4 regions of the Aurantivibrio plasticivorans genome follow, and region 1 is predicted to be linked to each of the others. Evidence: predicted binding sites of a transcription regulator. Region 1 holds the regulator's gene; each other region holds the start of a gene.
The links. The regulator FNR, encoded in region 1, switches genes on or off when oxygen is low (the NO sensors DNR and NnrR bind a similar motif). The targets are predictions, from matches to a motif close to TTGATNNNNATCAA.
Positions count from the first base shown of each region.

Region 1 (5,792 bases):
GGGATTCACTCTATCTCATCACTTGGAAGGCAGGCATTGCGTGGCGGTTCAATAAAGAAACCCTCCAACTACTGAATACCTATCGCTATTCAGGTGAGGGCTGGGGACTAACCCACAATGGAACAGAACTGATTACGAGTGACGGCAGCCATATTTTAACTTTTCGCGAGCCTCAGTCTTTTACCCCTATTAAGTCAATATCGGTCACACAGAACGGGTCTAACGTCAGCGAACTTAATGAGCTTGAGTATCACGACGGCATCATTTGGGCGAATCAATGGCGCAGTCATATTATTTATGGAATTGACAGCGATACCGGAAAGGTCATCGCGGAATTAAATGGCGAAGCGCTGCTTAAGGAAGAAGGTTTTTACAATCGTAGTGGTAATCGGAGCAGCCAAAATGTGTTAAATGGGATCGCATACGATGCGTATCACGATGCATTTTGGGTCACTGGCAAACGTTGGCAGTATCGCTATCTGGTGAAGTTGCCCTTGCCGCCAACCAAAACTGATTAGTGACCACTCGATTGCGCCCTTTTTCTTTCGCTTCGTACATGGCTAAATCAGCGTTTTTCAACAACCCTTCGCGCACTTGGTGCAAACTCTCGTGGTTATCATCTTGCGGTTGCCAAGTACTCAAACCGATAGAGACGGTTAACGGAATTGTCCTATCCGGAGCTTCATAAAATGGGTTGTTAGCCACTGCGAGTCTCACCCTCTCGGCAATGGTTGCGGCTTCTTCTAGATGGCAATGGGGTAACAGAGCGACGAACTCTTCTCCACCGTAGCGCGCCAGCGAGTCCGTTTTGCGCATCTCTGCGCTAATCAATTTAGCAACCTGGCGAAGACATTGGTCACCAACCTGGTGCCCATAGGAGTCATTAATACTTTTGAAGTGGTCCATATCAACAAACATACAGGATAGGCGCTCGCCATGCCTCGCGGAACGCTCCAACTCCTTAGTGAACTCTTCTTCAAAACTTCGACGATTCCGCACTTGCGTTAAGGTATCTTCCTGGCCTTGACGCTGGAGCTGCTCTAACGCGACACAGTTTTCGATACAGATAGCCACCATGGAGGCTAGATGCCACATAAAGCTAACCCCCTTATCTGGACTGTAGCGATTCGCGGAGTGACTAGCGAAATGCAGGCTACCAATTTGCCTGTCTTGCCGCATTAATGGCATTAATGCAGCACTGCCGACAGTAGGCGCACCAGGAAACAGTCGAGAGGCGGCTAACACGTCGAGCGGACCTAAAATAACCCGTGGCTGCTGCTGATAAAGTCCGAAAAAAAACTCGGCATTGTGACGGACTTGTACGAGGTGTTTCGCCCCATCAAGCTCAACGTCATCTAACAAACCAGAGATGGCATAATCAGGGTCGTAGAGAATGAGACTGACTGCCGCCAGATCAAAATGAGACGTCGCACCTAATAGCAACTTCTCTAATAGCTCTTGAAGTCGTTTGCAGGATAACAACTGGAATTCAAAATCATGGAAGCGTGATTGAATCTGCTGATTCTCCTCAATCCTGAGCAGCAAATTGGTTACCGTCTGACGCAGACGTTGATAGTCCTCGGGCTCGGTCATAGACGCTGTTAAATCCTCATATATTCAGGCTTACTTCCTATTGTAGCCCCAAGAGTCGCATGATTCTTCAAATAGACACTCATCTTTGTGACTCGTCGCTCTTATGACAGCCAAACTCAGGAAACTCTCCGATGAATGCCTTCCTTTAACCCAGTATTTTACTAAACTATGCACCACGCATTTGATTGATTTTAAATAAGATATTTTTGACACTTTGCCACTCTTACCCTACCCTTGAGCCCCGCTAAATGAGGTGCTAAAGGCCTCTTATGGGCTTGATTAACGACTAGGCGAGAGTGTGGATAAATCCTATGACCGAAACCTCCTGTAACGTGTATCCTCGTTGTCACGTCAACCCAAATATCTCTTGCGGTGACTGCCGCCTTAATACCATCTGCCTCCCTATTAGCCTGCACGTCGATGATGTCGCAAAAGTCGACAAAATCATCCAGCGCGGCCGCCCATTGCAGAAAGGCGAGTACTTATTCCACCCACAAGACGAGTTCAAGTCCGTCTATGCTGTGCGCAGCGGGACGGTGAAAACAATATCGATTACAGGCGAAGGACAAGAGCAAGTCACAGGCTTTTACCTACCGGGAGAAATCCTAGGCATGGATGGTATCGCTACAGGCAGCCATACCAATGCGGCCATATCATTAGAAACATCCGCCGTCTGTGAAATTCCCTTCTCCAGATTAGAAGAGCTTAGCGCCCAGTTGCCCAGCTTGCAGCGGTATCTTTTCCGTCTGCTCGGTCGGGAAATTAGCACCGATCAGCAACTCATTACGTTACTCAGTAAAAACAGTGCTGATCAACGTATAGCCACTTTACTGCTGAGTATTTCTGCACGTAATGGACGCCGTCATTTGTCTGCGACCGAATTTCGCCTGCCCATGTCCCGCGCCGATATAGGCAACTACCTTGGGCTAACCGTCGAAACTGTTAGCCGAGCCTTGAGCCGCTTTCAAAAACAAGGGCTCATCTCTGCAGATAAAAAAGAGATAAGTATTCTCGACATTAATGCGCTAAAAAAGATGGCGAATGTCAATGTCGTAGATGAGGCGTAGCATTAGCTACTCCCGCCATTACCTTACTTTTTACCAAAATCTAATGTAGCACCGATGACTGAATCTCGCCTCCAGCAAACACTTGCCGCTATTGATCACGTTAACAGTGAAGACGCAAACACCGAAGTCGTTGATGGGCAACCGCAGCCGAAAGAATTGATCTATGGCAGGCGTATGAGCGAGTGCTTGGCGACTTACGCACCAGACGCAAGTGAAGCGCTACAGATTGCCGCACGCGGACAACACATCAAGCGCTGGGCCATCCCCCGTGATCAATACCCCAAAACACGGGCTGGATACCTTCAATGGCGGCGAGAGTTAGGTAAATTTCATGCAGAACAAGTGGCCGAGTTGATGGGCGATAACGGCTACGATGAGGCGACTATTGATGCCACCAAGGTACTACTTACCAAAGCCCAATTACGTAACAACCGTGATGCTCAAACGCTTGAGGACGTTATTTGCTTGGTGTTCATCCAGTTCTATCTGACCGGTTTTGCGAATACCCAAGCCCCAGAGAAGCTCATTACGATAGTGCAAAAAACCTGGGCCAAAATGAGCCAGAAAGGCCAAGATGCCGCGCTTAAACTGACTCTCAGTGATGCGCAAAAAGCGGTTATTGAGAAAGCACTCGCTTAGTCGTTCGTTGCCCTCTTCTGGCACCCCTCTCCCCTGATGCTTCATCTTAAGCACAGTCAAACACCGTTATTCCGTGACTACACAGGCAAAAAAGAGTGACAGCCAACGTCGGATTGTGCGCCATTTGAGAATGAACGGTCGAAAAAACTGCTGAAATGCGGATCGCTCCAACACCTCAAAAATGGTCAATTATTAAACACAATTAGGGTTTTTATAACCTCAGAATAGCGATTTAAGCGCTTTAATAGCCACAATTTGGTGCATTTGATTATAAAAATCAGTTCCTAAGACTATTTAGTTACGAGCTAAGTAATGGCGTTGACTTGATTTTGGCCTGTGATATACATCACAACAACAGTGTGATGTTTACTCTGACAACATAAAATTATAAGGGACACCACCATGAAAAAATTATTCGGTCTCAGTTTCCTGCTGGCGTTAGCATTCCCAGTATTCGCATGTGATGAAGCATGCCAACGCGATAGAGCGGAAGCCTTGCAAGGTTCAGAATTCCCTGGCTACCTGTCTTGGAAATTTTGCGAGGATACTAAAGCGTCATTTGTAGAAGGTGATGTGCGAAGTTTGGAAAAGTACCGCGATACCCGCATCAATATCCAACATAAGCGCCGCATGAAAAACATTCAAAACTTTGTGGAGCAACGCAAAGAATGGCTGGTCGAATGTGACAATTACTTTGTCGCAACGAAAAACGGTCGAATTTTTCAAGACGACAAAACCACTCAAGAGATTTTCTCGGCAATGGACGACGTAGCCAGCGAACTCGCCAGTGCGATTAATGGCGTCACTTATGTCGCTGAAAGTGAAGAAACCGCTCCTACGGCCATCATTGGTGGAAAGTTTGATTCACTCTTCAAGATGGTGGACGATCATAAGACTGTCATGATGCTCAAAGGTCAATTTGTTCGAAATTAATTGCCTTAAACGTTGAGTTCAACAATCCCATAAAAAGCCCTAACGGGCTTTTTATGGGTAATCAGTAAGGGTCCTTCACCCTAAACTACTCCGCTTTGCTTCCCCCTAAGCATTGGGGTGAATCCGTCACGCTGACTTGTTCTGACCATTCCTTCGGCGTGTAAGTATGCAGAGCCAGGGCGTGTACACCATGACTCATTTCCTCTTGTAGCAGCTGATACACTTGCTGGTGTCGCTGCACGGGCCGCTTGCCTTCAAAGCTTTCACTGACCGCAACCACTTTAAAGTGAGTTTCAGAATTCTCCGGTACGCTGTGCATGTGACTTTCGTTAATAACTTCGAGGTGAACTGGCTGCAACCCCTGTACTAGTTTGTTGTCGATCATCTGCTGAATAACCACTATAGCTCCTAATTAGGCTTGCCAATAATTTTGGAAATTATAACGCTGATCAACGATGATATTTGCGCCATTTTCGGTTATTTTTACACCTACACGCTCGATTTTTACGCCTTTTGTGCTAAAAATTAACCAATAGTGGTATTCAAAGCATAACGAAGGACTCGGGAATCGTAATTCGATATTAGCGGATACCATTATTTGCGTTTAGCATTAACCTCGATTCTGTCGCTCAAGATCTTTTAACAGTCGTTGTGAGCGTTAGGCGCACCCGTTGAAATTTAGTTGTCGCTCTGAGATTTTTGCATGTTCAGGGTTGAAGGTAGGTCCAGAAAATGAATAGCCATAACTCTCCAGTCTTTATCGATCGACGTAATAATGATCGCCGTACTGACCATGATCCCTGTGAGAAGCTCGACATAGATCTCTATAACCGCAAACGCCGCAAATCAACCGATAGACGATCTCCAGATAAATCACTCGCCGATGATTACTACGCGTTTACTCATCAAGGTGATGAGTCACCAAACGTATCGCTTCAACCACCAGGCCGTGAGTTAAGTTGACGCCGTTGATTTCCCGCACGTCTTAAAAAAGTAATGACGTCTTTTTTTCTGTAATGGGATACGAAGGGTAAGCCTTAAAATATTCAGATAATTTAAACGTTTGCAGCACATGTTGCGCATAGCGTTGATGACGAGCCCGAACCGCATCGAAACCTGAGTAATTCAGAGTATGCAAGCATTGCTCGCAAACTTGCACAACGCTATCAGACGTGTGCGGAGCATCCGTAGCGACGGTCAACGATGTCACCCCACCCGCAATCTCATCGAATATTTCGCACCCGGCCAAATGATATTGTGTGACCGTCGGTTGGCCCTCAACTGCCATTGCGATAACTCGTGCGTTTTTCCATGCTAACGTTTTATCCGGTAGCACACGAAGCTCAGATGCGGCAATGACCAACCCTTTCTGTAGTGCCATTCTTTCGTAAGCGCTGAGTTGTACTTTAGCATCAAAAAATTCAAAAGCGCCCAGCTTGGTGGCACCCATTGTTTGCCTAATTTGATTAAATGGCTCAAATTCTAAAAAGTCAGGGAATTTCATATCATTCAGAGGTCTTGCAGAATCGACGCCATGCGAGAATCGGCGTCAGTACGAAC
Region 1 covers NZ_AP036020.1:1,554,045-1,559,836, reverse strand. Annotated here, with positions in the region: gene ACZ5NB_RS06950 (glutaminyl-peptide cyclotransferase) at 1-518, shown strand, start outside; gene ACZ5NB_RS06945 (DUF484 family protein) at 451-1,593, opposite strand; gene fnr (fumarate/nitrate reduction transcriptional regulator Fnr) at 1,905-2,660, shown strand; gene ACZ5NB_RS06935 (DUF4202 domain-containing protein) at 2,715-3,299, shown strand; gene ACZ5NB_RS06930 (hypothetical protein) at 3,702-4,232, shown strand; gene ACZ5NB_RS06925 (BolA family protein) at 4,318-4,632, opposite strand; gene ACZ5NB_RS06920 (hypothetical protein) at 4,965-5,195, shown strand; gene ACZ5NB_RS06915 (hypothetical protein) at 5,218-5,736, opposite strand; gene ACZ5NB_RS06910 (OmpA family protein) at 5,742-5,792, opposite strand, start outside.

Region 2 (5,792 bases), 1.2 Mb from region 1:
AAATGGATGGCTACACCGCAGAAAACCGCGCTGGGGAAATTCTTATTGGTGCCGGTATTGAAGTAGATTGCCATTTCGGCCCCATGAGTGAAATCGCTCCCGGCCGCAAGCTACGTGTATTGTTAGCCCAAGCGCTGTTTTCAGACCCCGATATTCTGCTGTTGGATGAACCGACCAACAACCTCGACATCAACACCATTCGCTGGTTGGAAACGGTACTCAACGAACGTAAAAGCACCATGGTGATTATTTCCCATGACCGCCACTTCCTAAATGCCGTCTGTACGCACATGGCTGATATCGACTACGGCGAGCTTCGTGTGTATCCCGGCAATTACGACGACTTTATGCGCGCTGCGACACAAGCCCAAGAAAGGCTGCACAGCGAGAACGCGAAAAAATCGGCCCAAATAGCCGACTTGCAACAATTTGTCAGCCGCTTCTCGGCAAACGCATCCAAAGCAAAACAGGCCACATCGCGAGCCAAACAACTCGAAAAAATCAAACTCGAAGACATTAAAGCCTCTAGCCGACAATCGCCCTATATTCGTTTTAAGCAAGATAAAAAACTGCATCGCCAAGCGCTAATTCTCGAAAACGTCGGCCACGGTTTTGAAGGCGAAAGCTTGTTTGCCAAAGGCAACCTGATTCTCGATGCTGGGTCACGCTTAGCAATACTCGGCGAGAACGGTGCCGGTAAAACAACTCTATTGCGCTGTTTGATGGATCAGCTTGCGATTAACGAAGGCGTTATTAAATGGTCAGAAAACGCAACCCTCGGTTATTGCCCGCAAGACAGTACCCAAGATTTTAACGTCGACCTCACCTTATTTGAATGGATGAGCCAATGGCGCAAACCCAATCACGATGATCAAATCGTCCGCGCGACGCTAGGCCGTTTATTATTTTCTTCCGATGACTTTTTGAAAAAAGTGAAAGTTTGCTCCGGTGGGGAGAAAAACCGATTGTTATTCGGCAAGCTCATGATGCAAGACACCAACGTACTCATCATGGACGAACCCACCAACCACCTAGACATGGAATCCATCGAAGCACTTAACCTCGCACTAGAGCATTACGAAGGCACACTCATCTTCGTCTCCCACGATCGTGAATTCGTCTCATCGCTAGCCAATAATATTATTGAAATTAAAGATAAAACCCTGATTAATTTCCAAGGTACTTACGACGAATATCTGTCGAGCCAGGAAATGGCGGCGGCCAGTGCGAGAAATTAGTTGATAGCGTTTGGCAGGGTGGGTTAAAGTTTTGGGTTTAGCATTAAGCTCAAAAAAATTTGCGGCGGTTGGCCGCAACAAGTCACTTTTTTCACTTCTCAGAGTGTTTTTCCAGTGATTGACTGGGGCAACCGACTTCTTTTTGCTTGTCCAAAAAGAAGTAGGCAAGAAAAACGACATCCCACATTGGGTCGATTTTAAAAACAATCGACTTCCCTCACTTCGCAAAAATTATTCAAGGTCGCTATGACGCTACGTCCTGTAGCGGCATAGCTACAAATTTGAACGGATCAAATTTGGGCAACTTCGTTGGTCGAAGGCCGAGGTACACGACGTACCGAGTCAAATCGTACATCGTGTACGATTTACCTAAATAATTGTTGCTGCATTCGGCCTACTGTAAGGGAAAATAAGGGCAAACCAAGTGGAACTCATAGGGAAATTAGGCTCTGTTGCCTTTTAATCTGTTCTTTTGTTTCCCCTTGGAAACCGCTGAATGGGAATGAATTTATTCAGGTAAATTGCGTAGGACGTGCAATCTAGCTCTGAAGGTACAGGAAGTATCATCAGAGCGGCCTCAATCAATTTATTGCAATGAAGGAAGCACAGCTTGTTTGCTGGGCCGGTTTATGGGGCACCCTTCTTTTTGCTTCCTTTTACTTGGGTGAGCAAGAAAAAGGAAGTTGTTTCGGTCAACACCGACACAAATAAACTCACCATCGGCGGATGCCGATTCATTCCGACTCTCATTCAACTTCAAATCTTGAAAGCCTTTGCTTCAGCATTGCAATTTCCTCTCGTAATTGGTCGCGTTCTTCTAATAACTGCAAAACAAACCCTATCGTCTGCCATTCAATATCTAGGTCGCGATGTAGTCGCACGGCGCGACGGGTGAGGCTGACGTGGTGTGCCGAGAACAACCAATTGTCGGGCGTAGTACCGTGTGGCTGAATGACGCCATGCTCGATCAAATCTATCAGCATCTCTCGAGTAAGGTCCGCCGTATCGCAGAGCTCATGAATCGTAATATCTAAATGAATGTGATCAGTCATGGTTAGCTCCGCGTTTAATTCCAATCGGCTCGTGGGTTTTCTGTATTGTGTTTAGCCAGCGCTTCCCACGCTTCTTTTGTGGCATCACTGGTGGTTTTCGGCATAACAACATTCAACACAGCAATCAAATCTCCACGGCCCGTTTTGTGGGGTAAGCCTTTCCCTTTAATGCGTAAACGCTGACCCGACTGGCTATTGGCAGCGACGGTTAACTGAATTTTCCCTTCAAGTGTGGGTACAGTAACCTTCGCTCCCAGGGCTGCTTCCCACGGCAAAAGCGGCACGGTAATAATCAGATTGTGTCCTTCCACGTCGAACTGTGGGTGGGGGACCAAGCGAATTTTTAAAAACAAATCACCACTGGGCCCGTCGCCAACACCTTGTGCGCCTTGGCCCTTGAGCCGAATCACTTCACCATCGGCTACACCGGTTGGGATTTTCACGTTTAACGTTTTCTTCACATCCTCCAAGCGCTGGCCGTCGACACTGTAATGCGGAAGTTTGTAAGAAATCTGCTGCGCGCCTTCCTTAAGAGTATCCTCCAAGAATATCGGCATTTCTAACTCGATATCGCGCCCACGACTACTATAACGACTTCGATTGGGCCCTTGCTGGCCCCCTTGCTGCCTAAAGCCGCCGCCAAAAATGTTCTCGAAAAACTCTGAAAAATCACCTTCGTAATAATTGCCGCCGCCAGCACCAGCGCCGCTAAAGTCAAAGCCACCAGCACCGCCACCGGGCTGCCAACCAGGAGGGGGTTGAAAACCACCACCTTGGGTACCGTACTGGCGAATTTCATCATACTCGGCGCGCTTCTTAGCATCACCCAGTACCTCGTAGGCTTCGGTAACTTCTTTAAACTTATCCTCAGCGTCGTGTTCTTCGCTCACGTCTGGGTGATACTTACGTGCCAGCTTACGATAAGCTGTCTTGATCGCTTTCGTATCCGCATTGTCATCAACACCAAGGGTCTTGTAATAGTCTTTAAATTCCATAGGTTTCCCCACGATCAGTCGGAATCTAGCCGCATTCACCACGCGCTAGATAGGTTACTCCAAGTTAAAGATGCGGACTAGCGAGAGAGAATCAAGAGAATGATTCAAATCAATAGAAAAGAATGGGACACTGCGTTTAACTATCGTGAACGTCAAAGACTAGCCACTACCAGGAGGCTACATGCCTATAGCTCTCACTCTCCACTTACTAAGCGCCGTCGTCTGGGTGGGCGGCATGTTCTTCGCGTATATGGCACTGCGCCCAGTCGCTGCCGAACTGTTAGAGCCACCCATACGCCTCCAGTTATGGAGCAAGGTATTCAGTAAATTCTTTTTCTGGGTAACCATTGCCGTCGTCGTACTGCTAGCCACCGGCTTCTGGATGATATTCGGCTTTTACGGCGGCATGGCAAACACGCGGCCGTACGTCCATATCATGATGCTGCTTGGTTTATTCATGATGGCCATCTACGGTCATGTGTTTTTTGCACACTACAAACGGCTAAGCAAAGCCGTCGCCGAAGAGAACTGGCCAGAAGGTGGCAAGCAACTGGGGAAAATTCGTATTTTAATTGCGGTGAATTTGGTGTTGGGGTTGGTTGTGGTGGCAGTCGCTGGGGGAGGGAGGTTTTTTTAAGCAGTCTTGACTGCTAGCAAGTTCATTTTTCTTGCTCGCCCAAGAAAAACAGAACCAAAAAGACAAATCTGTCAGGAACAAGATTTGGGCAGCCGCGTTTTGTGCTGGTCGAAGACTGAGCTACACGGATGTAGCGAATCCATGGCGCCTCACAAACCGGCCTTCGGCTTCCCTCACTTCAGATTAATTTTCCCTAGGTCGTTCTGAATCGACGTCATGTCTCATCATCGCTACAAATTTGATTGGATCAAATTTGGGCAGCTGTGTTTCAAGCTGGTCGAAGACCGAACCACAGGATGTGGTGAGTCCATTTTTACGTCCTGTAAAAATGCCTTAGAAATTAATCCTCCGCGCGGCGGTTTGTAAGGGGGGTAAAATGCCGCTAAAAAATCTCAAATGAGTTTTGTTGTCACTAAATAGAGGTAAGCGATATAGGCCAATAAGCCTAGAACAATGAGGCTTGCTAAGAATAAGCCAATAGCCCAGTTTCGTCTCTTATTGGAATAGAAAGAAAAAACTGCACAGCCAGCGGTAGCAAGTGCAGCAATAGAGCTTGATGCAGGTGTAAAGAGAAAATCTAAAAACTTCGAACCAAGAATAGGGCTCTGCTCACCAAGGTATGCTTCCGTTGCTGCTTCGAATACTGCTGAGAATTGAAGCCCGGTCGCCAGTAACAGACCTGATAAAACAAAACTAACGATTAATAGATAAAATAAAATATTTTTAGCGAATGAAGTCATACCTACTATTTAGAATACTTTGCCAGCTCTTCGTAATATACTTTCAAGTCAGGGCATAAAAAAGGGCTGCCAATTACCGCAGAAATATTTTCCACCAAGGTCGAATACATGGTGTCAACATCAACGCCGACCTTAGTGGTGCTGTGTATGGCCTCATAAAGGCTTTCGTCACTAACCGCATTACTCAGTTGGTTAGTGAACTTTCTTTGCATCTCATCGAATGCTAGGCCTTCCTGCCTCATTTTTTCCCAATTTGATGGGGAAAATACCTCGCAGTAGGAAGTAGCTTGTTGTTCTAAAGTATTTTGGTCTGCAAATACGTTAATATGAACTGCTAATATCAGTATTCCAAATAGAAATTTTCTCAAAATATTACCCTCCTGCATTGGCAATTGTGCCGAATCCATCTTGCATTTTAGCAAGAGCGTTAAATATTTCAGTTGGATGTGTTTTTATCTCGGAAATAATCACTGCGGCTTCTTGAGGTTGTACCTCAACGCCTAGCTCTTTAAACCGAGCAGTTAATTCATTTACCACAAGCGCCATTTGCTGTGGGTTGTTGGGGTCAATATTTTCAATATTAGGTACAAGCGCTTTGAATTTATCCTTTAGCGCGCCAGAAGCTGCTGGTATAGCCTTAGTGGCTGATTTGGTTGCGACCTGCATGAGAACAGTGCTCAGAATGAAAAAGGCGGTTAGCTTCTTGTTTTTTGGATTTACCAAAAATTTGGCAGCAATTGCACCTGCCGCTCTACCTGTGACTTTTTCATCTTTGAGCGCCTCGACGAGGTAATTTTCGCCGAAGTCCGCGGCCAATTGACCCGGCTCTGACGCTGCGTGTGAAAATATTGTTTGGTAGATCTTTTTTCTAAGAGTAGGGGAGTATTTGTATAGTTCAGAATCAGCGGCGAAGATATCCTTCAAGCCAGCCTTGTAATCACTATTTCTTTTTCGTTCACCCATCGTTTGAACAACAATGTCACTTCCAAAGACTAGCGCAAATCCTGCCCAACTAGATGCACCAATAAAACCTACAATAAAGTGTACTTCCCACTCTGCAAGCTGCGCAGCGGCAGCGGTTCTTTGAGCTGATTTCGCGGCCCAATCGCCTAGCGTTACTTCGGTGATGA
Region 2 covers NZ_AP036020.1:2,709,180-2,714,971, reverse strand. Annotated here, with positions in the region: gene ACZ5NB_RS12180 (ABC-F family ATPase) at 1-1,238, shown strand, start outside; gene ACZ5NB_RS12175 (chaperone modulator CbpM) at 1,985-2,290, opposite strand; gene ACZ5NB_RS12170 (DnaJ C-terminal domain-containing protein) at 2,305-3,285, opposite strand; gene ACZ5NB_RS12165 (CopD family protein) at 3,467-3,922, shown strand; gene ACZ5NB_RS12160 (hypothetical protein) at 4,315-4,662, opposite strand; gene ACZ5NB_RS12155 (hypothetical protein) at 4,668-5,030, opposite strand; gene ACZ5NB_RS12150 (hypothetical protein) at 5,035-5,792, opposite strand, start outside.
Region 2: a site for FNR is predicted at 3,385-3,398, ahead of ACZ5NB_RS12170 (DnaJ C-terminal domain-containing protein). Genes of this name have one in related genera too.

Region 3 (5,792 bases), 510 kb from region 1:
ACCTTCAAAGAGGAGGTTGACGAGCTGGTAAAGCTTGAGTTGGATGTTGAAGACTTGGCGCAACGTAAAGCCGGTCTATTGAAACAATACCTGAAAGACGATCTGCATGGCGTACAAGAGTTTTGGGAAGACTTAAAAGCTGAAACTCACACCCTGGAGGAGTTCGCAGGGCAGTGGCTGCTCCAGGCTGCTAATCCTACGCCGCTTGACTGGGTCAAGCTCGATCAATACATGGAGAAAGGCGAGAACCGTTTAATGGCGGGGGAAATCGCGACGGACGTTGAGTTACGTTGTGTTGGCTGTGGCAAGCTACGTGTTGTCGACGGAACTGTGACTTTAGCGCCTTGTACCAGTTGTGGTTGCGAGCTATATCAGATACGGCGCAGCTGATGTATATCATTTTGCGTGCCGTCGTTTTCCACTACACTTACTAATGATGAATGAAGGCAATAGCGACGCGTACACACCTGAAGCTTTCACGACTTTGAGCGTTCGGATTGATTTTTTAACCGTAGTGGGCGCTGTTGGCTAGTGCTGGGCTTTTAGTCACTTAGAGTGGTTCATGTTCTTTTAGCTTGTTTTATAGACCCTTAGCCTGGTTTACTGTTACTAACATTATTATCAAGGGTTGTCGTCTGATCGACGGCTGCCAGAATACACGGAGGATTTCGTTTTATATGTCTGATCAAGAGCAGTTACTTGTTATTGTCGATCCCACCCAAGATGAGCACCCCGCGCTGGAACGTGCTCTGTTAACCTCGCGGATCCGCCCAGAAAAGCCTAAGGTTCATATTTTAATCTGCGTTGATCCAGATGCGGTTGATACCAAAGCGGAAAATGGAAAAGTCTATCGACCTGGTGAATGGTTTTTAGACTTGATTAAACCGTTCCAGGAAGAAAATTTATCTTACCAAACCGAGTTTTGCTGGAGCTTAGAATGGCGAGATGCCATTTTGCATACCTCAGCCCGCATCAAGCCCAGTTTAATTTTATTACCTGACTACCCCTCTGAGCGTAAAACCTGGTTTACTGATGCGAAGTGGATGGTATTGCGCAACTCGGAATGCCCGGTGCTTATAGTGCGCCCCAATGCTGACGCGCAGCGCAAAACTGTTTTGGCCGCGATCAATACTAGCTCTGACTCTGAACGCTATCGCGAGTTAAATGTCGCTATTGTGGTTCGAGCTGCCTGGATGGCTGAGCGCTATGGCGCTGACTTACATTTAGTCACGGCGTATTCGGATTCGATGAAATATCCAGATAAAGGCCAACTAGCGCGCAAGGCCAATGTTTCAGCAGATCATATTCACGTGAAGCAAGGTGAGCCTGTCGATGTGATTGCAGACGTGGCTAAAGAACTCGATGCGGATGTAGTCGTGATTGGTACCATGGCAAGACAGGGTATGTTAGCGGCTATGCGAGGTAATACATCTGAGAAGTTGCTATCGCGCTTAGATATGGATGTAATGACGTTGAACTGATTCGTCTTCCTTCTAAGAAAAAACCGGCTGATTTGGCCGGTTTTTTTATTGATTAATAAAAAGTTTGCCAAACTAATCGGCACACTGAATACACAACACGGTATCAGGAATCGCTTCTAACCTTGCCGTGCCAATATCCTCACCGCAGCTCTCACATCGACCATACGACCCATCTTCAATTCGCTGAAGCGCAGCTTGAATGTGCGTTAGAGATTCTTTGGCTTCAGTTGCGAGAGCTTCTAGCACTTCGTCATTTTCTCTTTCTTGCGCTTGCTCTTCGGAGTCACGACTGTGCTCACGCCGTAAATCTAATTCTATCTTGCTAATTCGCGTGGTAAGTTCTGATTCTTGCTTTGCTAAAAGACTTTTAATTTCGTCGGTTTTCATGTTGTTCCTAATAATGGAGGGGAGCAAATAAACGGAAGGCTGGAGAAGTTATCGTGCGCCCCGAAACTACCGAGGCGCAACCTACATCGCTAGCTAATCTCTATACGTTTGCGCTCCGGCTCAGCTGTTTTTGCTTTAGGGGCTGAAAGGATTAATACGCCGTCAGTAAATTGCGCGGTTATATCAGACTCTTGAATGCCACTGCCAAGCTGAAAACTGCGCATGTACGTACCATAGCGACGTTCCTGGCGAATAACTTTGCCGTTCTTTTCTTCTTTGTTTTCTTGTTGGCTTTCAGCGCTCAACGTGAGAACACCATTCTCAAGGTGGATGTGTATATCATCCTTTTTAACGCCGGGTAGCTCGGCGGTGATTTCGATTCGATCGTCCTTATCAGTGACATCAACCCGAGGCGAAAACGCTGCACTCGGTGACTCTGGTGACAACCTCGCCGGTGCCCAAAAGCCGTCAAACAGATCATCTAAATTAAATAAACTGCTACGTGGTATTAAGCTCATGCTAGCCTCCTTCAGTATTAGTGCTGTAGAAAACAATGACATCAAACTCTACTGACTAACTTTAGGGTAGCTTTTAGAATTACAAGGGGTGTTGCGCTAAATCAAAGGATGATTATTTTTTCTAACTAGTCACTAACTTATGAGATTTCTTCCACCGTCGACCGCAATAATCTGTCCAGTTATATACGGTGAGTTTTTAATAAGAAATAGAATTGTTTGCGCAATATCTTGCGGGTTGCCTATGCGCTTTAGTGCGGCTCGGTCAATAATAATATCTTTGGCTCGCTCGTCTAACTCCGCAGCGTTCTCAGGCCACAAAATAGCGCCAGGGGCTACGCCGTTGACACGGATATCGGGAGCTAATTCTTTAGCGAGTGCTTTGGTTAGCATAATGTTTGCCGCTTTGGCCATGCAGTAAACTGGATAACCGGTAAGAGGCCGCTCTCCATGAATGTCCGCCATGTTAATAATGCAACCCTGAGCTTCTTTGAGTGCGGGTGCGCAGGCTTGACTCAAAAAAAGCGGGGCTTTCAAATTTGTGCCAAACAGGTCGTCATACGTGCTTTCACTGATTTCTCCCACGGCAGTTGGATAAAAGCTGGAAGCATTGTTGACTAAGGCATCGAGCCGTCCCCATTTTTCGGTCGCTTGTTTGGCTAGGTTGTTGATGCTGTGTAAGTCGCAAAGATCGGCGGAGACAATGGCAGCCGAGTCCTGACGAGCACGATTTAATTGTTCACACAATGCCTCCGCCTCCGATAGGGATTGGTTGCAGTGGATAATGATATTAAAGCCAGAGGAGTGAAGAAGAGAGCTTACCTCGGCACCTATCCTGCGTGCAGCGCCCGTAATTAGAACGACAGGTTGATAACTCATGTGTTATTAATCCAATAGTGTGATGTGGTTATTGTGCAGTCAGCCGACTGGCTTTAAAGTCCATTAAAGCCGATGTTCTTCGGCGGCTTAATTCATCTCCAAAGGCTTTGCCCTTATAAATGCTTGCATCAATTTCTTTGGGTGAAATTTTTAGGCAGGCATCCAGTGCGTCGCTATAGTATTTAGCCTGTGGGTAATCGCGGTTTTCAAATCCGGTTCTGCCTCGCGAGTCAGCTTCACAGCTTAACAGAAACTCCCTAAATCGTTCAGGGCGGCGGAACGCGTCGAGCTTCTCTAGGGTTTTCAGAAGGGTTTTAGGCTTTAGTTCCGTCGCTCGATGGCAGTGGGTATGAAACTCACTGACCAGCTCAGTGAGTTCACGAAAATTATTTGGGGCTTTGATGCGCTTGCACAGCTGTTTGACTTCGTTAACCCCCATCTTTTCGTGGCCTTTATGACTTGGCCAGAACTCTTCGGGTGTAATGCCTTTGCCTAGGTCATGCATTAGACTGGCGAATCGCACAGTTGGCGATTGACTTAAAATACTGGCCTGCTCTAGGCTCATTAAGCTATGAACTCCGCAATCAATTTCTGGATGATGCTGTTTGGGTTGTGGAATGCCAAACAGGCGATCCAATTCTGGGAATAGAAATTGTAGCGCTCCACATTGACGCAAGGTGCTAAAAAAAATATGGGGTGCTCGTTCGCTGAGTGAGCGCTCAGTTTCTTTCCATACACGCTCGCTGACAAGGTGAGTCACTTCACCGTTAGTGACCATGCTGGACATTAGCTCTAGCGTTTCTGGTGCAATGGTAAATCCAAGGTGAGCATAGCGAGCCGCGAACCGGGCTACGCGAAGAATACGTACAGGGTCCTCCGCGAAGTGCGCGGAAACATGGCGTAATACTTTGTTGTGAATGTCATTCGCTCCACCATACGGATCGACTATGTTGCCAGCGCTATCTCGTGCAATGGCATTGATGGTGAGGTCGCGGCGTTGCAGGTCTTCTTCTAAGGAAACATCCGGCGATGTATGAAACTGAAAGCCTTTATAACCGTGTCCAGATTTCCTTTCGGTCCGGGCCAGTGCGTACTCTTCATGAGTGTCGGGGTGGAGAAACACGGGAAAGTCTTTGCCAACCGGTGTGAAGCCTTGCGCGAGCATGGTTTCAGGATCACAGCCAACTACCACCCAGTCGCGCTCAGTAAATGGGTAGTCTAGTAATTGATCGCGGACTGCACCGCCTACCAGAAAGATGTCCATAGCTCTGTTTAAACACTATTTTTATTGGTGGCTGTCATTATAAAGCACTCACCAATAATAGAAACAACAGTCAAATTGAATTGAGTTGTTGCTTTTTAAACTGGCCTCTGCTTAAATCAATCGAACGTATTTAAATTATTTAATCATTGGTTTTTTAATGGCCCGTTTGAATTCTTTTGCTAACCAGAACACCCCGACAGCCGGACGTACGTCAGCGTGGCGCGTCGGTCGTGCCGTGCGTGCGCCTAAGTGTATTGCAATGCTGGTGAGCCTGGCGGCCAAGAGGAGAAAGTCATAGTTAATATTTAACGTCTAGAACGATTTTCTTAAAAAGGCCGCAGCGTAAAACCTGCGGCCTTTTTTGTTTTTGGGATTTCTGCCGCCATTAATGTCACGGTTTTGGCGGTGATTTTTATATCGGATTAATTTGCGAGGGTAACGCTGTGTCTGTCGTGTTTGCGTATTGGGGGGTGGTTTTAATTTGGGCCACCACGCCGTTAGGAATTACTGCTAGTAATGATAGCTTAACATTTTGGAGTGCGGCAGGGCTACGTTTGTTAGCGGCGACCTGCTTGGCGATAATGATTATTATGCTTCGACGAAAGCCTTTATTTCCTCACCGAACCGCCGTCTTGTCTTACATCACGGCAGCGTTGGCGTTTGCGCCACAAATGTCATTAGTTTACTGGGCTGCGCAACATGTGACGAGTGGGGTGATTTCGATTATTTTTGCATTGTCTCCATGCCTTACTTGCTTGGCTTCATTGCTTATTTTGCGTGATACCAAGATAGCCTTTTATCAAGTGCTGGCTTTGATTTGCGCCGTGCTCGGCATTGTTGTCATTTATGCCGATCAGTTAACTTTGGGTGAGGTAGCCGTCTGGGGTATGTTAGCTGTGTTGCTGTCGGTCGTCATATTTGCGTTGGGGACCGTTGTGCTAAAAAAATTATCACAAAATTATGTGTTGGACCCGGTTTGCCAAAGCGGTGGCAGCTTGCTGTTTTCGCTACCAGTATTTGGTGTTATGTGGTGGGTGTTTGATGGCAGGGTGCCTGAGTCAATTTCAACAACGAGTTTGGTTGCTGTCAGCTATCTTGCCAGTATCGGCTCTATCGTTGGGTCAAGCTTATATTTCTTTGTCATGCAGCGAATGAATATCGTGAGTGTTTCGCTCATTACGTTGATTACACCCATTTTGGCGATAGGTATCGGTGTTGTTTTTTGGGGCGAACATGTTTCTGCGACGCTGCTTATGGGTGCCGTTA
Region 3 covers NZ_AP036020.1:1,042,775-1,048,566, forward strand. Annotated here, with positions in the region: gene ACZ5NB_RS04575 (zinc ribbon-containing protein) at 1-390, shown strand, start outside; gene ACZ5NB_RS04580 (universal stress protein) at 678-1,481, shown strand; gene ACZ5NB_RS04585 (TraR/DksA family transcriptional regulator) at 1,554-1,868, opposite strand; gene ACZ5NB_RS04590 (Hsp20/alpha crystallin family protein) at 1,958-2,386, opposite strand; gene ACZ5NB_RS04595 (pteridine reductase) at 2,519-3,262, opposite strand; gene ACZ5NB_RS04600 (multifunctional CCA addition/repair protein) at 3,291-4,526, opposite strand; gene ACZ5NB_RS04605 (DMT family transporter) at 4,970-5,792, shown strand, end outside.
Region 3: a site for FNR is predicted at 2,478-2,491, ahead of ACZ5NB_RS04590 (Hsp20/alpha crystallin family protein). Genes of this name have one in related genera too.

Region 4 (5,792 bases), 1.0 Mb from region 1:
GACTCATCAAGGACTAACAGACATTGGCTATCTCGATGTAGCTGCTGGCGATATGTTGTTAGTGCTGCAAGATCTTGTGCTGACACTGCGCCCGTTAAAAACGGTTGTTCTATAGCGTCGATTGAAAATTGGTGTATTACGTCAATGACGTCTCGCATAGCGACTGACTGCCAAGCACCATTCGCATCAAGCCGTATTGTTGCATCGGGGTAAAAGCGTCGAGTGGCTGCTAATTGCTCTTTGACGCGCGCTATATCTTTACCTACTTTTAGCTTGATATCTTTGGGTCTGAGTTGAGCTTGAAGTGAAAATAACCGTTCAAGCTGTTGTGGCGACTCGTCGGAAATTACGGCACTGTATTGTAGGTTTTGTTTTTTTAATTGGCCGGTAAATTTGCAGATGGTATCTCCGGTGGAGCGGCTCCAGGCATCGAGCAGCGCTAACTCTAGCGCAGCCAATGCGCATCGCTCACGAGGAAACGCGCGTTCAAAGGAAGCACAGTGCGCTCGCAAAGCGTCAAAGCTATCGAGGGCTTGGCCTTCAAGCTGGGGACGCCAGGCTAAAAGTGCAGCCGTGCTGGATGCGAGAGTTTCGCCAGAGACGTAATCTCGAGGTAGCGCTTCTCCCCAGCCGACGCAATCAGATTCCCCTGATACATCAATGCGTAGAAATAGAGATTGGGAACCTTTTCGTTCAATCAAAGCGTGTTTGAAGGAAGCGCGCAGCGGTAGGTTAACTTGAAAAATGCTGACGCGCTTAACGAACATATTCTGGTCGCGAGGAGCGCCTCGGGCGCAAACGTCGCCAAGCGAAATGCAGTAAATTCTTGATACTCATGGGGCAAACTAAGAGTAGCCCATCGCCTTCTGCATGTCCGGCGTTACGTTCAGCGTAAAAGCGAATGAATGGATTCGAGAAATCTCGCTCGGTAATGACGACAGATTTATCCGTTAGCAACCGGAATGGCTTGTGCACAGTGCACGTCTCTTCTTGAAAGCTGTCGGTGTAGTATCGTTTTCCAATCGCCAACATCAGTGAGTGTATTGCGGGTGGTGTAGCAAACAATGGGCTTGGATAATATTCTGCGAGGTTGTTTGCCATCACTAGGTATGGCTTGTACGACAGTGCATCCGTCCAAAAGTAGGCTGTTTTAAACGGGTGGCTTACTTTGCTGTGAAGCATTAGCCGAATGACTGTACGTTGTACAAGTAGACGACCGCGGTATTCTGGAAGAATATATACCTGCCCAAAATATAATGTCGGTACGGTCTTCCCTTTATCGAGAGGAAGCTCTTGAAAACGAATGCCGATACAGCCTACTAGGCGCTCTGTTCGTTTATCCCAACATAGTGCTACTTTGTCTAATTGCTGATGGCGTGAGCTGAATTGTTCAAAATCAATAGCGTGCGCATCTTTGTAGAGTTCCCACAACTGCTGGTTGAGTGTTGGGTCAATCTCTGATGTGTTGATGATTTGGATACGCGTTGTCACGACCTATACCTAAAAATTAGCCACGCATACGATTGGTCTGCTGCGATATTTCAGAATGCATGTCGTGCGTTGAAGGTGTGGGCGGCATTGTATCGCAACTGGCGGTAGATCAATATCGTAATCATGCGGTAAGAGAAAATGGGTCGTAGTGCATATGCCGGATGAAATGGTGCGGGAATCTTGGCGGGTTCAGCGCTATTTGATTTCAAGTCGAGGTCGACGCGTGATGCCCAGTTCTTGATAAACGAGACGTAAATAACGCGCGCCTTCTGCAAAAGAGACATTGTGATGAGTATGGCGTGTCACATTAAGTGCGTTGAGGTTTATATATTTTTCGATCTGAATGCCGTGAGATTCCAAACAACGTTTGGCGCAACTCGTATCGCACCCCTCTATGACGTAAACAGGCCTATCAGTTTTTGCTTTATCGATAACTGATTCAATGCTCGCCCCTATACTTGAAAGGCTTAGCATTTCTACATAACCCAAATTATGTAAGGTAATGGCAATATCGTTGCTCACTTGCGCCAAATCCGATGGCCCGCTGCATGCGAACATAATCGGTAGTACGCCTCGTTTTTTAAAAGGAATAACTTTCGACATGGAGCTGACCGTCACTGAGTAGATGTGATCTGCCATTTTGACGGAACGGGTTATTTTTGAATTGATGTAGATCAGCCCGACGCAGTATCTGTCTGTCCTGTTTTGGGCAGTTTGTCGCAGAAATTATTGTTTTGAGCCAACTTGGTACCGAGCATAAAAAAAGCCCATCAAGATGATGGGCACTAAAAGCTAGATTTGAGAAGTGAAGTCACGAGTATGAACGATTCATCCTCGAGGGGGGAGTTGAGCGATTAGGCTTTAAACGTCGAAGCCTGACCACCCAAATTCAAGTCTTCGTAGGCAACCCAGCCTAACAAAGTAAAATAAAGTGCAAATGCTGTAGCGACTAACATGGTAAATCCCTCCTGTGCTGCTGTCGTTTCGTCTTGCTTGAGTGTAAATATAGGGGTTGGTGTGATATGTTTCAAATGGTAGAAAATCATCTTAACAGTGAATAAAATTCATATCATGGCGGTGTTGGTACGCTGTTTGACTTACCGATTCAGGTGAGCGTTTTTAGCCCCTCAAAACAAGACTTCCTTACGGTGTGATGTTTTAACTAAGAGCCGGTTTCAGTGTGTACTCAAAGGCAAGAGAGAGCTGATATAAAATAATGGGCAAAAAAAAGCCCGACGGGGAGTCGGGCAAATGAAGCTAGAAGTGATAAAACAAAGAGGAGATTGACTGACTCATTCTCACGGGGGTTTGCTTGGGCTTAAGCCTTGAGTGAAAACTCGCTTGAACCCATGCGTAAATCTTCCCAAGCGACTACCGCTAATAGAACTGCGTAAACGCTAAAGGTAATTAAGCTAAACATGATACTTACTCCGCCCTGAGGGCAAATGGTGTTGCTGTTCAATTGCTAGTAAAGATACGCTCCGGGGTGATATGTTTCAAATGGTAGAAAGTCATCTTAACAATGAAACAGATTCATACCATGACGTGGCTGGTTATTGTGACACGAGAATTTTCATAAATTGTCTCTACCCCCATTGCTTTAATCGGCTGTAGCGCTGCTTGGCGGCCGTGCGAGAGGGTTTTTACTGAGTTTTGATAGTCTTTTTGTGGCATCACTGTAAAATAATCATGACTTCAATTCATATATTAGATGCCAATGGATTTACGACAGTTAGCCCGTATAGATCTCAATTTATTGGTTGCACTCCAGGTTTTAATTGAAGAGTGTAATGTCTCCAAGGCAGCCGATAGGTTGTTTATCACTCAGTCCGCGATGAGTAAAACGCTCGGCCGCTTGCGTGACTTATTCGGTGATCCTCTGTTTACTCGCAGTAGTCATGGCATGGTGCCAACGCCTCGTGCAGCGGAGATACAAAACGAGCTGACCGCTATCTTGCAGAGTGTGCAGGGGTTGGTTGTCGAACAACAATTTGATCCTTGGACCTACAGCGGTGAGATCAAAGTCGCGATTCCGGAATACGTTGGTATGGTGGTGTTGCCAACGTTGATTGAAGAGCTGCAACACGAAGCGCCCAACATCAAAATTGTCTCGATCACTCGTATCGAGCATCAATTGGAGCGCCTGGCGGTTGGCGATTTAGACATCGCCATTCATGTAAAACATTCTCAGTATCCCTCCGATTTTACGCTTGATCCTATCGCAAGCCTGCCACCGGTATTGCTGGTGCGGCAGGCGCACCCATTGCGAGCAGCGAAAAAAGAAATTAGTCACTGGCAGGAGCTACTGGACATCGTGCAGCGCTATCCCCAGGTCGGCTTGTATGTCCCCGATCTTGATGAGTTAGAAATGGGACAGCTGGGGCGACCACAGCAAGCGCAAGTCGTGTTTGAAACGTCACACATGTTTTCTGCTATCGAAGTCGTTAGGCGAACTAATTGCGTTTTGTTTGGGCCGCCGTTTATCACTCGTCATCCGGCACTGGGTGTCGGTTTGGCAGCCATAAAGCTCCCAGTACAAGAAGAAAGTTATATCCATTATGTGATGGTGACTCATCGGCGTGTTGAGTCGTCTGCGCCTCACCAATATATCAGACAAAAAATACTGTCTATTGTGCGTCGGCTGGAGCAGCAGGAGCAAAGTGGAGACCCCTATAGCGATTATCGGACAGACCGCCAGATTGGATTCTATGGCAGAGGGCGGCGGAGAGATTCGAATACCGATTGATACACGGTGTAGGGAGAAGCGTTAACAGGGCAAGGCTATTTGAATACGTGCGCCACCATCGGGTGATGAGGCTATATCAAGGCTGCCGCCGTAGCTACTGATGATATCAACACAAACGGATAAGCCAATGCCTTGACCTGTAGTGGCAGTATCTGCTCGTGCTCCGCGTTGCAAAATTGCGTGCTGTTGTGTTTGAGATATTCCGTTACCGTTATCATCGATATACACGGTTAGCATGGATTGCTCTTGTTCTGCGTGGATTGATATTTTTGTGGCGCCATATTTAAATGCGTTCTCAAGCACATTCCCTAATACTTCAAATATATCTCGCTCGTCGCACTGCCAGCCCATTTCAGGTGTCAGTAACATTTCAATGTTGGCGTCTCTGTCTCGGTAAACCTTCTTTAATGAGTCGATAATACGAGCGGCGATGGGCGCTATAATCGTAGTTCGTTGTGAAAGTGACTGTTGAGCGCTCGTCGCGCGCTTGAGTTGATGACCGACAATTTGGTTCATTCTATCGAGTTGTTCGCGTAGCGTGTTCGTGGAGTCAGTCTGTAGCGCTTCGTTCTCATCGAGAATGGTATTTTGCATAACGGCGAGAGGAGTTTTCAAACTGTGGGCAAGGTCTGCGAGGGTGTTGCTGTAACGCTGACGCTGTTGTTGTTCGCTTTGTAACAGGTTATTGAGGTTTTCTGTTAACGGGCCAATTTCTCTTGGGTACTGCCCCTGTAGCTTTGATTTCTCGCCAGTCTTTATCGAATCTATATCACGCGTTATGGCACGTAGTGGGGCCATGCCAATGCGCAATATAATGAGCTGGGCGACTAGCAAACTGATCGTTAAAAATAACAGCCATTGCCAGAGTTGTTTTCGATAGCTTGAGAGTGCGGCGATGTATTCATTTTGTGAGTGGGCGACAATAAATCGTAAAGGTAATGTTGAGTCTTCCTGATCACCTATTTCCCATTCAATATCGCGCAAGGAAAAAAATAACGCTTCGTCTTGGACGATTTTCTCTGAAAAATACGAAAGGCCCGGTGTTATTTCAGTCTCAGAAAAGGTTGAGCTGTTGATTGTGCCGAGTAGGTTCGAGGAGGTAGATCGCCAAATTACTTGATTGTTTTGATCCAGGATGAATCCGTATAAGCCAGAGTTTTGTTGGCCAAAGCGTGGTTCGGTTAATTGATCTGGCATCCATAGGTTGCCTTCAATAATTTCAGCTGCGGCAAGTATTAGGTAAAAGTGGCTGGTAAGTCGCTCCTCTTCACTGGCGCGCTGACTTTTTTTAAACGCGCTCTCCAGTGCAAAACCCGCAATGCCCAACAGTACAGGTAGTAGCAGTAAAGACGTTAACAGGAGTCTGGCTCGTAGCGATAAGGTCATTGGTCGGCGGGTTGGGTGAGTGTAAATCGATAACCTTGGCCTCGCACCGTGGCGATAGGTTTTCGTATGCCGTTTGGATCGAGCTTTTTGCGCAATCTGCCTACAAATACTTCAATAACATTGCTATCTCGGTCGTAGTCTTGATCGTACAAGTGTTCGGTGAGCTCGC
Region 4 covers NZ_AP036020.1:527,022-532,813, forward strand. Annotated here, with positions in the region: gene ACZ5NB_RS02390 (enolase C-terminal domain-like protein) at 1-767, opposite strand, end outside; gene ACZ5NB_RS02395 (hypothetical protein) at 757-1,491, opposite strand; gene ACZ5NB_RS02400 (putative zinc-binding protein) at 1,687-2,094, opposite strand; gene ACZ5NB_RS02405 (LysR family transcriptional regulator) at 3,209-4,237, shown strand; gene ACZ5NB_RS02410 (ATP-binding protein) at 4,259-5,623, opposite strand; gene ACZ5NB_RS02415 (response regulator) at 5,620-5,792, opposite strand, start outside.
Region 4: a site for FNR is predicted at 2,156-2,169, ahead of ACZ5NB_RS02400 (putative zinc-binding protein). Genes of this name have one in related genera too.